DNA from 2 places in the Blautia sp. SC05B48 genome. Region 1 is predicted to be linked to the other one. Evidence: riboswitches for the same ligand, from Rfam matches in the RefSeq annotation. Region 1 holds a riboswitch; the other holds the start of a gene.
What was found. Region 1 has a riboswitch for FMN ahead of EYS05_RS08705 (ECF transporter S component). Riboswitches for the same ligand answer to the same signal wherever they lie in the genome.
Positions count from the first base shown of each region.

Region 2: another riboswitch for FMN. It lies ahead of EYS05_RS18115 (DUF6783 domain-containing protein); the one in region 1 lies ahead of EYS05_RS08705 (ECF transporter S component).

Region 1 covers NZ_CP040518.1:1,899,043-1,906,355, reverse strand. The annotation lists gene EYS05_RS08730 (ROK family transcriptional regulator) at 1-135, opposite strand, end outside; gene EYS05_RS08725 (SAM-dependent methyltransferase) at 214-1,398, opposite strand; gene EYS05_RS08720 (hypothetical protein) at 1,735-2,256, shown strand; gene EYS05_RS08715 (NUDIX hydrolase) at 2,756-3,367, opposite strand; gene EYS05_RS08710 (MATE family efflux transporter) at 3,544-4,932, shown strand; gene EYS05_RS08705 (ECF transporter S component) at 5,060-5,695, opposite strand; FMN riboswitch at 5,826-5,943, opposite strand; gene EYS05_RS08700 (glycosyl hydrolase) at 5,992-7,313, opposite strand, start outside.
Region 2 covers NZ_CP040518.1:2,987,019-2,994,331, forward strand. The annotation lists gene EYS05_RS13860 (DUF6449 domain-containing protein) at 1-1,542, shown strand, start outside; gene EYS05_RS13865 (pseudouridine synthase) at 1,542-2,309, shown strand; gene rpsB (30S ribosomal protein S2) at 2,488-3,231, shown strand; gene tsf (translation elongation factor Ts) at 3,268-4,206, shown strand; gene EYS05_RS13880 (hypothetical protein) at 4,512-4,778, shown strand; FMN riboswitch at 4,968-5,082, shown strand; partial or broken gene EYS05_RS18110 (DUF6783 domain-containing protein) at 5,242-5,439, opposite strand; partial or broken gene EYS05_RS18115 (DUF6783 domain-containing protein) at 5,389-5,514, shown strand; gene ribD (bifunctional diaminohydroxyphosphoribosylaminopyrimidine deaminase/5-amino-6-(5-phosphoribosylamino)uracil reductase RibD) at 5,517-6,644, shown strand; gene ribE (riboflavin synthase) at 6,626-7,279, shown strand; gene EYS05_RS13905 (bifunctional 3,4-dihydroxy-2-butanone-4-phosphate synthase/GTP cyclohydrolase II) at 7,298-7,313, shown strand, end outside.

The DNA of each region.
Region 1 (7,313 bases):
TACGTTGGACAGCACAGTCGGCATACTCATATTCAGGTTTTTGGAAAGCTCCACCTTTGAGGTGCTCCGGTTATTCATCACATAGGTGATGATCCTGGATCTTGTATTGTTTTTTTTCTCTGCTTTTCCTGCCATATCAAACCTCTTGATTGCTTTTATTAATTATTTTATAAAAGTATGATATTCCTTTCCGGCAGATTTGTAAAGAGAAAATCAATACCAGCGGGTCATTGGCAGATCATTGTTCACACCCTTGGTCATAAGAATCTGGTGAAGATCGATAATTCCGTTGTGGAAGGTTGCCGCACATGCTGACAGGTACAGATCCCACATACGCAGGAACTCTTCGTCAAACATAGTCTTTTCTTTTTCAATATTGTCCCGGAAATTCTTTTCCCAGTGAAGCAATGTCTTATTGTAATGCAGACGGAGATTTTCGATATCCAGGGTATGGAAATTGTCCTCTGCCATATGGTTCAGGATCTCACGTAAGCTCGGAACAGTTCCGCCTGGGAAAATATATTTCTTGACCCACGGGTCACCCGGATGCTCCTTCAGAGCACTGATAAAGTGAAGCAGAAACAGTCCGCCCGGCTTCAGAACCTTTTCCACACAATCAAGAAACAGCTGATAATTATCACGTCCAACATGCTCCAGCATACCGACACTGACAACACGGTCAAACTGATACTCCTTCTTCGGCAGATCACGGTAATCCATCAGCTCTACCGTAAGATAATCTTCCAGACCCTGCTCCTTGATCCGTCTCTGAAATTCTGCATACTGTTCATGACTTAAGGTGATACCGGTACCATGAACCTTATATTTCTTAGCTGCCTCGATCAGCAGAAAGCCCCAGCCGCAGCCGATATCTAAAAGACTCATACCCTCTTCCAGATGTAATTTTTTAAGAATATAATCAACTTTATTTACCTGCGCCTGATACAACGTATCATCCTCATGGATAAAATACCCGCAGGAATAACTCATAGTCTCATCCAGCCAAAGTTTATAAAAGTCATTTCCAATATCATAATGGCTGGTTACTTCCTTTTCCTGGTTCTTCTTTGATGTTGAACTGAACATGATCTTTTTCAGAGCAGATTCATTGGTAGAAAATTTTCCCATCTGACCCAGAAAATGATCCAGCGCTTCATAAAGATTTCCCTCGATATCCAGATCTCCACGCATATACGCCTCACCCAGTGCAAGGGATGTGCTCTTCATCAGATCTGCCAGAGGAATCGCTTTCTTAAAATTCACCGTAAATGTAGGTTCACCCTCTCCGATGTGATACTCGGAATTCTTGAACTTTACCAGAAATGGATAATCTGTAAAGCGTTCAAGGAACTGCACCATTGCTTTCTCTTCAGTCTTCTCCTGTAATGTCTCAAACATAATAGTCTACCTCCTTTAACACTGCATATGATACACCCGGAGGAAGGCTTTATGTCAAGGGAGATATACGACAAAATTCCATCAATAAAATGGGGATATTTGGTAAATTTCTCACTTACACTTAGTGAAATAAACTAGATATTTACAATCCATTTTTAAACAAGCCGGTAAAAACACTGATATTTTTAAGACACATCTGTTAATTATATATCACTTTTCAATAATCGCCTTTGTATTTTACGTATTTTTTATTGCTTTATATACAATTCAGACTTATAATAAAAGATACAAAAAAAGAGCGAAAACCATATAAAATTCAACACTGGAGGGAACATTATGAACGAAGAACTTTTTAATGAAGCATCAAAATCCAATATTCTGTCAAAACAGCTGGTCGACAAGCTTCAGGAAAGCATGACCTACAGCAGCATCTCCTTCATCAATTGGACCATCGAAGTCCTCAAACTCCTGAAAGCCCGCATCGAACGCGGCGACAAGATCAAAGATGAGACCACCGGCGTGATCTACGATTTCTACACCTTCCGCCAATTTGTAGAAACCAACTTCTCCACCTACATCACCGGTCAGGTCTTCAACACCTCCATCCGGTCCCAGAAAGTCTACTTCACCCTAGAATCCTGCCCAGGCGGCTACAACCTTCTCATGGCAGACTCCGGCAACGAAAAAACCTACCGCTGGATCTCCAGCTTAAGCAAACGCTTCTCCCTGGTAGAAATGATCGCCACCGGAATCGTCTACGTCAAAGACAACCGGACCGACACCTACCAGCCATTTATCTCCGAAAACGGCAAATACTGCAAATACAACAAAGACCTTGGAAAACTCATAGAACTCTGATCAAAACGGGGAATCCGCAGCCGCAGATTCCCCGTTTTCCCCAGCCATCCAGCGCAGCGCTGATGGCCACCCCTCTCGTCAAACCACAAGGAAACTCAGCCTTTCCTCCCAGCCGTCCAGCGCAGCGCCGATGGCCCCCTCTCGTCAAACCACAAGGAAACTCAGCCTTTCCTCCCAGCCGTCCAGCGCAGCGCTGACGGCTCATCCAACTCCCGTCATGCCACCATACTATCAACACTCCCCACGAGATTTAACACGTCTCACGGCCAACGCACAGCCAGTAAGGGGCTTCTTTCCAGACTGACTCTGCAGGAGGGGAGCTGATTCTTAGGTGGCGGAAATCTGCGTTGCTTCAAAAAATCTCGCTGTTTGAGCGGCTTCAGACGCGAGTTCGAGATTATTTGAAGCGCTTTTAGCAGAATTCCGGCACCTTAGAAGCCAGCCCCCGACGAAGCCCCAGTCTGGAAAGAAGCCCCTCGCTGGCGTCCCCTTCCATCATTTAAATCTCCCCAAGGAACCCAAACGGCTCCTCATCCTTCAAAAAGTGCATCAACATATATGCACACATAATAGCAACCCTCTCCTCCTTCAAAATCCTTCGCACTTCATCTCTGTCAGCAATAACAACTTCAATCTCTTCACTATCCTCCTGAGCAGCCTTACTAACCTCACCACTGGCATACCCATAAACCGTAGCACAAGATTCATCCGTCATCCCAATCGTCGTAAAATACGGCTTCTCAAAAGCCTCCGCAACCTTGATCGGCTCCAGCTTCAACCCGGTCTCCTCAAACATCTCCCGCACGGCACCCTCATGGAAATCCTCCCCAGGCTCCACAAGTCCCGCCGGAAACTCATAAATATACCCGCCGATCGTATACCGATACTGACGGATCAGCACAACCTTATCCCTCTGCTCTCCATAAATACTGTAAATGATCACCCCGTCCGGATGATTCTCCCCCGTAGAAAGCTTCAAATCCTCCACACACTTCGCCCTGGAAGCCACAAAATAAGAAACCGGCGTATCATGTACACTGGTCGCATCCACCCCATAAAGATTCACGAACTTATTATCTGTAAGTTTTTTCACATTGTTGATCTTACCCATCTGAAAAGCTCCTTCCCGAAATTTTTTTCTAAAAACATTTTATCCCATCCAAAACCAAAGGTCAATTTTTTATACTTACACTCACTTCACAATAGTGCTATAATAAATACCCTACTATAAAAATTACTTATTACATTACCAAACAGCTACTGTAGATAAGAAAGAAGGAAAAAACATTGAAAAACCAGACCACCTCTGCCCAGGCCGAAAACCCTCTGGGAACCGCCCCTGTAGGCAGCCTGATCACCAAATTCGCCATTCCCGCCATCATCAGCATGCTGGTCAGCGCTCTGTACAATATCGTTGACCAGATCTTTATCGGCCAGGGCGTAGGAATGCTTGGAAACGCCGCCACAAATATCGCATTTCCCGTAACCATTATCTCTACTGCTGCTGCACTGCTCCTGGGAATCGGCAGTGCCTCCAATTACAACCTGGAAATGGGCGCAGGAAACGAAAAAAAAGCCAGCTCCATCGCAGGAACCGGACTTTCCTCGCTGATAATCTCCGGTACGATACTCTCTGTCATCGTCCTTCTGTTCCTGAAGCCACTGCTTCATTTTTTCGGCGGAACACCGGACGTCATGCCCTATGCCATTGATTACATGGGGATCACCGCCATTGGACTTCCTTTTTACGTTTTAAGCACAGGCGGCAATCACCTGGTCCGTGCAGACAGGAGTCCCACCTATTCCATGACCTGTATCCTGGCTGGTGCTGTCATCAACACCATCCTGGACCCACTTTTCATCTTTGGATTCGGCTGGGGCATCAAAGGTGCTGCCTGGGCAACCGTGATCGGTCAGGTCGTATCCGGACTTCTGATCATTTTTTATTTTTCCAGACTTCGGAAAATGTACCTGGACCGCTCCATGCTGATTCCTAAGGCACGCAATCTGTCTGCCATTTTTTCTCTGGGAATGGCATCCTGTATCAATCAGGTTGCCATTGCTGCAGTGCAGATCGTCATGAACAATACACTTCGCCATTACGGAGCACTCTCAGCCTACGGGAGTGATATTCCGATCGCCTGTGCAGGAATCATTTCCAAAGTCAACCAGGTATTTATGGCCATCTGCATCGGAATCTCCCAGGGCTCCCAGCCCATCTGGGGCTTTAATTACGGTGCCGAAAAATACAGCCGCGTGCGCCAGACATACCGCTATTCCGTAATCTTATGTACTGTGATCGCAACCATATTTTTTATCTGCTTCCAGTTCTTCCCACATCAGATCGTAGGCATCTTCGGAAACGGCAGCGACCTGTACTTTCATTTTGCAGAAAAATATCTCCGCATCTTCATGCTGATGACCTTTGCCAACGGAATCCAGCCTATGTCCGCCGGCTTTTTTACCTCCATTGGAAAAGCCAGACTTGGTGTGATCATGTCCCTTACAAGACAGGTGCTCTTCCTGCTGCCACTGATCGTCATTTTCCCGATTTGCTTCGGAATCGATGGCGTCATGTACGCAGGACCAATTGCAGATACCTCTGCATTTGTACTGGCCGTTGTTTTTGCGAGACGTGAGCTCGGAGTCATGAAAGCTGCTGAACAAAACGCCTGACATAAAAAATGCCATGTAATTTACTGCCCATCGGCAATATATTACATGGCATTTCTCACATTCTCAGATATTTATCTGAAACCACCAATTTCTGATCTTTTCTTCATCCTCCGGCAACTGCTTATGATCAGTCACCCTTCAGTACAACACGGATCTTCTTATAAATCACAAACACGATCAGAGATGTCAGTGCATATTTAAAGATATTAAACGGTACAATGATCAGCAGTGCAAAGGTAAGCAGTCCGTTTACGGAACTGTGTACTGCGCTTCCCATCTGGATAAAGGTCTCGATCGGCATTCCAAAAGCCTTACCGTAAGCCGGAAGCAGTACAAAAGCATTGATGAAACATGCAAGGATTGCTGTCAGAACAGTTCCCACTGCCATACCTGCAACTGCATGTACTCTGCTTTTTTTGTGATGGAAACGATAGATCAGGCCGGCCGGTACCACATAGGCACATCCAAACAGGAAGTTGGCAACATCACCAACACCGGCTGTCATAGTTCCCTTGGTCACAAGATGTACAAGGATCTTCACAAGCTCGATCAGAATACCTGCCACAGGTCCCATAGCGAAGGTTCCTACCATAACCGGTACCTCGGAAAAATCAAGCTGATAAAAAGACGGTGCAAGAAAAGGAATCGGAAACTCAAGATTCATCAATACTCCTGCCACAGCACCAAGCATGGCTACCTGCGCGATGGTTCTTGTTCTGCTTCTTTCCACGGCATTTCCTCTCTGTAATATCTGTTCACTCATAACTCTCTCTCCTTCTTCAGAAATATTCAAAGAAAATTTCTACAAGAAATCTTTACGCGAAAAAAATTTCTTCACATAAAAAGCCCCGGGAGCTTCTTCCCGGGGCACTGAGCACGTTCTTCAAATACTGCGCGTTCTTCTCTCATCCAGACTTTACTGTCGGTTCCGGAATCTCACCAGATCAGCCGCCAAAGCGGGTCGCGGACTATACCGCCGGTAGGGAATCACACCCTGCCCCGAAGAAATTTTCTTTTTTATGGGTTCATTATAACGCGCTCTTTTTATAATTACAAGCCTTAATTTTTCTCTACAAAAACCGGCGCTTTCAGAAGACCTGACGGTTTTATCTGATACTCATAGGACCAGAGGTCACCGGTTGTCCTCCATGCATTTGGTCCATACCAGTCTTCTTTCTGGTCACAGTTGTGTAAGATTCCAAATGTATTCACCCTGTTTCCAAATACAGTCAACTCCAGGAGATGCTCTCCTGACGGCAGTTCACCAAGAGATACCTCATAAGGAGAAAATGCAATATACCCCGCTTCTTTTCCATCCACAGAAGCCTTCATAACCGGTGCGCGGAACAGATTTGCCCGTACATTTACTTCTCCGCCTTTGCTGATAAATGGAATTTTATATGTCACATTTCCACCATAGAACGGATAACCCTGAACGGTAAGATCACTGAAGGCTGCCTTGTGGCTCACCGCATCCAGCACCTGATCTCTTCCCACAACTTTCACGGAAAACTCTCCCAGCAGGAACATTGCTTCGATATTCACTTTGGAATTGTAAGGGATCTCCACAACCAGTTCATGCTCTCCGGATTCCATCTTCGGAAGCGGCACTTTGCGGATACAGTGATCTGTATACCATCCCTCTGCACGGTTTTCCACTGCTTTCTCATCCAGGAATATTCTGGTTTTCCCGTCATTTTCCATGGCAAGGAAAATCCCTTCCAACAGAACCTCTGTATGAATATGGAATCGCAGGGACAAAGTATGTTCAAAGCCTTCCTCTCTGTCATTGGTCCACGGCTGTGCAAAAGCCTCCATGCGGAGCGGATATCCCAGTTTCTCACGGAACAGATTGTCAATGCGGAGAATCTCTTCCTCCGGCTGCCACTCCCCACCGTCAAACGCATATTCAGCCAGATCCAGAATACTTACATTCGGCTCACTGCGAACAATCTCCACCTGATCGGAAATATCCAGCTGGCAGCTACATTTCTTCTCCTCACTTGCAGAACCATTCTCAGTATTCTCAGCATTATCTGTTTCAGAAAGCAATTCTTCTGATACCATGGATGCTGTGCCAGCCGGCTCCAGCCAGAGAAGAAGACTGTCGTGATCAAACATGCTTCGTTCCAGAACAGTGTCCCCTTTATGGTACTCTGCTTTCACCGGATAAATTTCACCTGTCATGGCATCATATACCGTCAACTTCCAGGATCCACGGATACGGATGCGAAGTTTTTCTTCTCTTGGAAGATCCTGATTTTTCTTACGCTCCTGCAGTTCATTGATCACGATACAGGCATCGGAGACCTTCTCTGTACGGTTTACATGACACAGGAACAGCCAGCGGTTTTCTCCCTCTTCTCTCATCTGGTAGATCA
Region 2 (7,313 bases), 1.1 Mb from region 1:
GGAATTCTGGCAGCAGTGCGGAATCTGGGATCTCCTCTTATGGTGATCGTAAGCTTTATAGATAAATACAGCAGCGGGAGCTTTGGAAAGCAGTTGCTGATACTGATCCTAACGCTGTTTGTCATGGCAGTACTTTCCTGGATGGCATTCTGCAGACGAAGGTCAGAGAATACCGGAAAAGCTCTGGTATATACCTGGATGGAGCCGGTCTTAAGTGCCCTGATCACAATACCATCCGGACTGGGAATCGGTCTGATCTTTTATATGATCCCGGAAGATTCATCCAAAACAGCATGGGGGATCTTCGGAATGATACTGGGAACGATCCTGGTCCATGGAATTCTGGAAGTGATCTACGAAATGGATTTTCGCAGATTTTTCCGCAGAAAAGTGCAGCTTATGATCTTTGGAGGTGTTGTGGCAATCTGTGCACTGACCATGAAAATGGATCTTCTGGGATATGACAGTTATTTTCCGGCTTATGACAATCTTCAGGGAGTTGTGGTAAATGTATGCAATCTCTCATATACAGAGCAGCTTTGCAATGTGGAAAAAAAAGAAAACGGAATCTATAAGATCCGGTATACTGCTACCTCAGACAATAGTTCTGGTCTGCTGGATCAGCCGGTGATGAAAAGTAAAGCATTATATAACAGTCTGGAGGATATCAGGCTTCAGAATGAAAAAGGAAAAAAATCAGGAAGGCGCTTGTATGTGCGCTACATAAATAAACATGGATTCAGTGTATGCAGAGGTTATAATGTATCCTCTGCACAGGCACAGAATCTTATGGAAGCCCTGTATGATGAGCAGACATGGAAAGAAGACAGATATTCATTTTTCCAGCTGGACAAACAGTATCTGAAAGAGGTCACCGGTACTTTCTGTGACGGAGATATTCAAACATTATTTGAGAAAAATGCAGAGAAGCGTCAGGCGCTGGCAGAGGCGCTGAGAAAGGACATTTTGGAAAACGGCGGTCAGACAGTAAAAGACCAGCCATGCGCAATGCTGATGTTCGATTATGCGGGAATTCCGTCAGAAGGATACATGGATGAATGGGGAATGAATGTACCGGCTGTTCAGGAAGGAGAGAGGGTGTCTACCTCCGTTCTGGTGTATCCGGCATATAAGAGAACACTTGCAATTTTGGAAGAAACAGGATATCCTCTTTCCATGGATGAGCTGTCTGTTGAGTATATTGATGTTTATTACTTCAGCTCCGAAGCTGCCGGCGAAGATGATGAGGTTTTTTCCGACATTGAGCCTGTTTCGGATCTTGAAGAAACAGAGAACGGTTATAAAGTCCGTTACGATAAAAAGGAACAGCTGGAAACCCTGAAAAAGTGTATCCGCCCATCACAGCTGGTAAACGGATGGACTATCTGGAATGCAGATGTCACAATGGAAGTGGTTCTGGAAGGACAGGAGAGCACCGACGGGGATTCCGGACTTTATATGACATTTGCCGGTGAGATCCCGGATTTCATCAGAGCAGATGCAAAGGCAGCCCATGTAACAGAATGGGAGGTAAATGATTAATGGAAAAACCAGTCCGGCTGGATAAATTTCTGGCAGATGCCGGCGCAGGTACACGAAGCGAGGTAAAAAAATACATACAGAAGGGTCAGGTGCAGGTTAACGGGAAATCTGTGAAGAAACCGGAACTGAAAGTAACAAAAGAAGATCAGGTGGTTATGAACGGGCAGGAAATTCATGCTGCACCGGAATATGTATACTATCTTTTTAACAAGCCGGCGGGCTGTGTCAGCGCAACGGAGGACTCCAGAGATAAAACGGTTCTCGACTATATTGAAGAGAAAGACAGAAGAAAGGGACTTTTTCCGGTGGGACGCCTGGATAAAGATACAGAAGGCTTCCTTCTGATCACAGATGACGGTCCTCTGGCACACGAGCTTCTTTCTCCGAAAAAGCATGTTGACAAGACCTACTATGCAAAAGTATCCGGTAAAGTGACAGAAGAAGATGCCGTAAGGCTTGCAGAAGGCGTGGATATCGGGGAAAAGGATCTCACACGGCCGGCAAGGCTTGAGATCCTTTCCACCTGGGAATCCGACACAGGATCGGAGGAAAACGGTAAGAGATGGGAATCCGAGATCCGCCTTACCATCCATGAAGGAAAATTTCATCAGGTGAAACGGATGATGGAAGCACTGGGAAAAAAAGTTACCTATCTCAAAAGGCTTTCCATGGGACCGCTGGCGCTCCCGGCGGATCTTCCGACAGGAAAATATCGTCCGCTCACCGAAAAAGAGCTGGAGCTTCTGAAATCTGCCGGAAACCGCTGAAAAACAGAAAAAAATTGGAAAAATCCCCTTTACATAAGGGGATTTTCTATGCTATAATTTAGAAGTTGCAAAAATAAGCACGCACGGCGATTCTGTAAGGACGGTGCCCTACAGTATGTAAGGGGTCCCGGGAGAAGGCGACCTGTGCGGAAGAATTTAACCAAAAAGGAGAAAAGACATGAGCGTTATTTCAATGAAGCAGCTTTTAGAGGCAGGTGTTCATTTCGGACATCAGACAAGAAGATGGAACCCTAAAATGGCTCCGTACATCTACACAGAGAGAAATGGTATCTATATCATCGATCTTCAGCAGTCTGTAGGAATGGTTGACGATGCTTACAATGCAGTAGCAGATATCGTTGCCAACGGTGGACACATCCTTTTCGTAGGAACTAAGAAACAGGCTCAGGATGCTATCCGTACAGAGGCAGAGCGTTGTGGAGAGTTCTATGTAAATGAGAGATGGCTTGGTGGTATGCTTACAAACTTCAAGACAATCCAGAGCCGTATCGCAAGACTGAAAGAGATCGAGACAATGGAAGCTGACGGAACATTCGACGTACTTCCTAAGAAAGAGGTTATCGAGCTTCGCAAAGAGCTTGCTAAACTTCAGAAGAACCTTGGCGGAATCAAAGAGATGAAGAGAATCCCGGATGCTATCTTTATCGTAGATCCTAAGAAAGAGAGAATCTGCGTACAGGAGGCTCATACACTTGGAATCCCGCTTATCGGTATCTGCGATACAAACTGTGATCCGGAAGAGCTTGACTATGTGATCCCGGGAAATGACGATGCTATCCGTGCAGTAAAACTCATCGTTTCCAAGATGGCTGACGCTGTTATCGAGGCTAAGCAGGGAACTGCTGAGGCAGATGGCGAGATCGAGGCTGAGTCTGAGGAGTTTGCAGCTACAGAGGAATAATTCGTATAAACAGAATATTTCAGGAGGAAACGAACAATGGCTATTACAGCAGCACAGGTAAAAGAGTTAAGAGAGATGACCGGCGCCGGAATGATGGATTGTAAGAAAGCTCTTACAGCTACAGAAGGCGATATGGATAAAGCAGTTGAGTTCCTGCGTGAGAAGGGTCTTGCTACAGCACAGAAGAAAGCAAGCCGTATCGCAGCAGAGGGTCTTTGCAAAACTCTGGTAACAGAGGATGGAAAGAAAGCAGTCGTTGTTGAGGTTAATGCTGAGACAGACTTCGTTGCAAAGAACGAGAAATTCCAGAGCTATGTTGCAGATGTTGCAGCACAGGCACTTAACACAGCAGCAGCTGATATCGATGCTTTCCTTGCTGAGGCATGGGCACTTGATACAACTAAGACTGTAAAAGAGGCTCTTGCAGCTCAGATCGCAGTAATCGGCGAGAACATGAACATCCGTAGATTTGCTCAGGTTGAGGAGCAGAACGGATTCATCGCTTCCTACACTCATATGGGTGGAAAGATCGGCGTTCTTGTAGACGTTGAGACAGATGTTGTTAACGATGCTGTTAAAGAGATGGCTAAGAACGTAGCTATGCAGATCGCAGCTCTGAAACCGCAGTACACAAGCGACAAAGAAGTAAGCGCTGAGTACATTGAGCATGAGAAAGAGATCCTTATGGCTCAGATCCAGAATGATCCGAAGGAGTCCCAGAAACCGGCTAAGGTTATCGAGGGAATGATCACAGGACGTATCAAGAAAGAGCTTAAAGAGATCTGCCTTCTTGACCAGACATACGTAAAAGCAGAGGACGGAAAACAGTCCGTTGCTAAATACGTAGAGCAGGTAGCAAAAGAGAACGGCGCTAAGATCCAGATCAAAGGCTTCGTTCGCTACGAGACAGGCGATGGTCTTGAGAAGAAAGAAGAGAACTTCGCTGAGGAAGTTGCAAAACAGATGGGTAAATAATCCATTAACTTAAGTTTTCATTATATTATTTTAATAAGTCTGAATTTAAGTATTTAAAAACCTTGAAAGCCGATGGTGTAGATTGATAACAGTCAAAGCCATCGGTTTTCTTTATCCAAATATCTTGGACACTCTGTCAAATATATTCTCTGGTTCTTCCAGCCGCATCAAAATAAGCAAGATCATGCATTGACAGAGATAATCGATACTTTCAAAACTCCTAAATGTCACGGCCTGCGCCTGTTTCCGCTTATAATTCCTCACTATTTGTGCCGCCAGCCAAAGGCGGCGGAATGGAGATTTTTATGAAATATACCCAGGATAATGGAAAAATTAAATTATGTGAAACTGATAATATGGATCATCTCGTGCGATTAACACAAGCGTTGAATGAAAATAATATTCTTTACGAAACGAGATTGAAAAAAGGAACATTTATCAATAATCTTTTTTTCCTGATTTTTTATCATACTTTTGCATCGGGAATTGATCATAAGAATGAAACAACATGTATTTATGTACTAGAAAAAGATTTTGCTGCTGCCCAAAAAGCAATAGTAAACTGCAGATAAAAAAATTCATCTTCCAAGGCACAGGCTCTGTGTGCTGGCTATCGGTCATTGCTTGCGTGTCTGTTTGTCAACCAAAGCCTGAGAATAGCAATACGACGATTGCCTGCCAGTAACTAATATTCCGCATGGAATGAGTGAAATAAAAATTCCGCTTTACAAATTACAGATAAAGTATTAAAATAAACAAGAAGATATCTTCAGGGCAGGGTGAGATTCCCTACCGGCGGTAAAGCCCGCGAGCCGAGAGGTATGATCCGGTGAGATTCCGGAGCCGACAGTACAGTCTGGATGGAAGAAGATGATAGTACAGTTGATTTTTGTATGAATGAATGTAGTATCAGAGCTCTGAGATGGTAATCCATTTCAGAGCTTTTTATATAGGAAATCAGACATTCATTTATCGATCAGATGTAACCGATCAATTCCACCCTGTAGATATTTCTGCAGGCTTTTTTTGTATCTGTTACATTGTTTTCGAAATAAATATACCACTTACTTGTCTGTGAATCCGATTGCACAGGTCTAAAAGCTTCGGCGTACCAGAGCGTGTTTGAAAAATCATTCCTGCAATCTGCACGCCCCACTTTGCGGTATATTTTGCCCGAATTCAGTTGCCGTAGCCCGCTACGGCGCCCTCATCCGGACAAAATCTCCCACAAATTGTGACGCACATCTTGCAGAAAGCCTTTTTCAAACACGCTCTAGGCAAAGAACAGGAATAAGAAAGAAGGAATAAAAATGACGGATCAGGAATATATGCTTCGGGCGATTCAGCTGGCAAAAAAAGGAGAAGGCTGGACGAATCCCAATCCGATGGTAGGGGCAGTGATCGTAAAAGACGGAAGGATCATCGGGGAAGGCTATCATAAAAAGTATGGAGAACTTCATGCAGAACGTAATGCTATTGCTTCTCTTACAGAATCAGCAGAAGGTGCGGTGATTTATGTTACGCTTGAGCCTTGCTGTCATCATGGAAAAACACCTCCATGTACGGAAGCGATCATTGAACAGAAGATAAGAAAAGTGGTGATCGGTTCCCGGGATCCGAATCCGAAAGTGGCGGGAAAAGGTGTACAGATGTTAAGGGAAGCCGGTGTAACAGTAGTTGAAGATTTTATGAGAGAAGAATGTGATCAGCTGAATCCGGTGTTTTTTCATTATATTACTATGAAGACTCCTTATGTGGTGATGAAGTATGCCATGACACTGGATGGGAAGATCGCAACGAAGACAGGAGCATCAAAATGGATTACCGGAGAAGCGGCAAGAAAAGAAGTACAGCATATGCGGCATCAGTACATGGGGATCATGGCAGGTATTGGAACTGTGCTTGCAGATGATCCGATGTTAAACGTCCGGGTAGAAGGCTGGAAAAGTCCTGTCAGGATTGTGTGCGACAGTAAGCTCAGAATCCCGCCGGACAGTCAGATCGTAAAAAGTGCGGAAAAGTACCGGACGATCGTGGCTTATGCAGATCAGAAAAATACAGAAGAAAAAATAAAAATATTACATACCATGGGAGTTGAGACCATTTACTGTCCGGATGAAAAGAATCAGATAGACCTTAAGAAGCTGATGACAGATCTTGGAAGCAAAGGCATTGACAGTATTCTCCTGGAAGGAGGCGGTACGTTAAATGACAGTGCCCTGCGAGCCGGAATTGTAAAGGAAGTACAGGCTTTTGTGGCACCAAAGCTGTTTGGCGGTGTGGCCGGGAAGACACCGGTAGAAGGTATCGGAGTTGAATTCCCGTCTGAAGCAGTGGAACTGAAATATACAGATATCTGCCAGATTGGTGAGGACATCCGGATAAGATGTCAGGTGTGTGAGAAAAAACAGGAGGAATCATGTTTACAGGAATCGTAGAAGAGAAAGGAAAAGTCCGTTATATACAGCTGACAGGAGAATCAGGGATCCTGGCAGTGAAAGCCCGGAAAGTCCTGGAAGGGACAAGAATCGGTGACAGTATTGCTGTGAATGGTGTGTGTCTGACAGTTACGTCGATCCAGCCGGACGGATTTACTGCCGATGTGATGGCAGAGACGATCAGAAGAAGCAGTCTTGGCAGCTGTAAAGCTGGAAGCCAGGTAAACCTGGAACGTGCAATGGCTGCAGATGGCAGGTTCGGGGGACACATAGTAAGCGGCCATATTGATGGGACTGGAGTGATACGTTCCATGCTCCGGGAAGAAAATGCCATCTGGGTATCGATTGAGACATCGCCACAGATCTTGCATCTGATCGTGGAAAAAGGATCCGTTTGTATTGATGGGATCAGCCTGACAGTTGCAAGGGTTGATGAAGCTGGTTTTCAGGTGTCGGTCATTCCACATACAGGAGAAGAAACCACCCTTTTGGAAAAGGTGCCGGGGGATCTGGTTAATCTGGAAAATGATGTGATCGGAAAATATGTAGAAAAACTGCTTGGCATCAGAAAAAATGAAGAAGAGAAAAAAGAATCCGGAATTACGATGAAGTTTCTTGAAGAATTCGGGTTTTAGAACAGGAGGATATACACTATGTCACAAAATTATC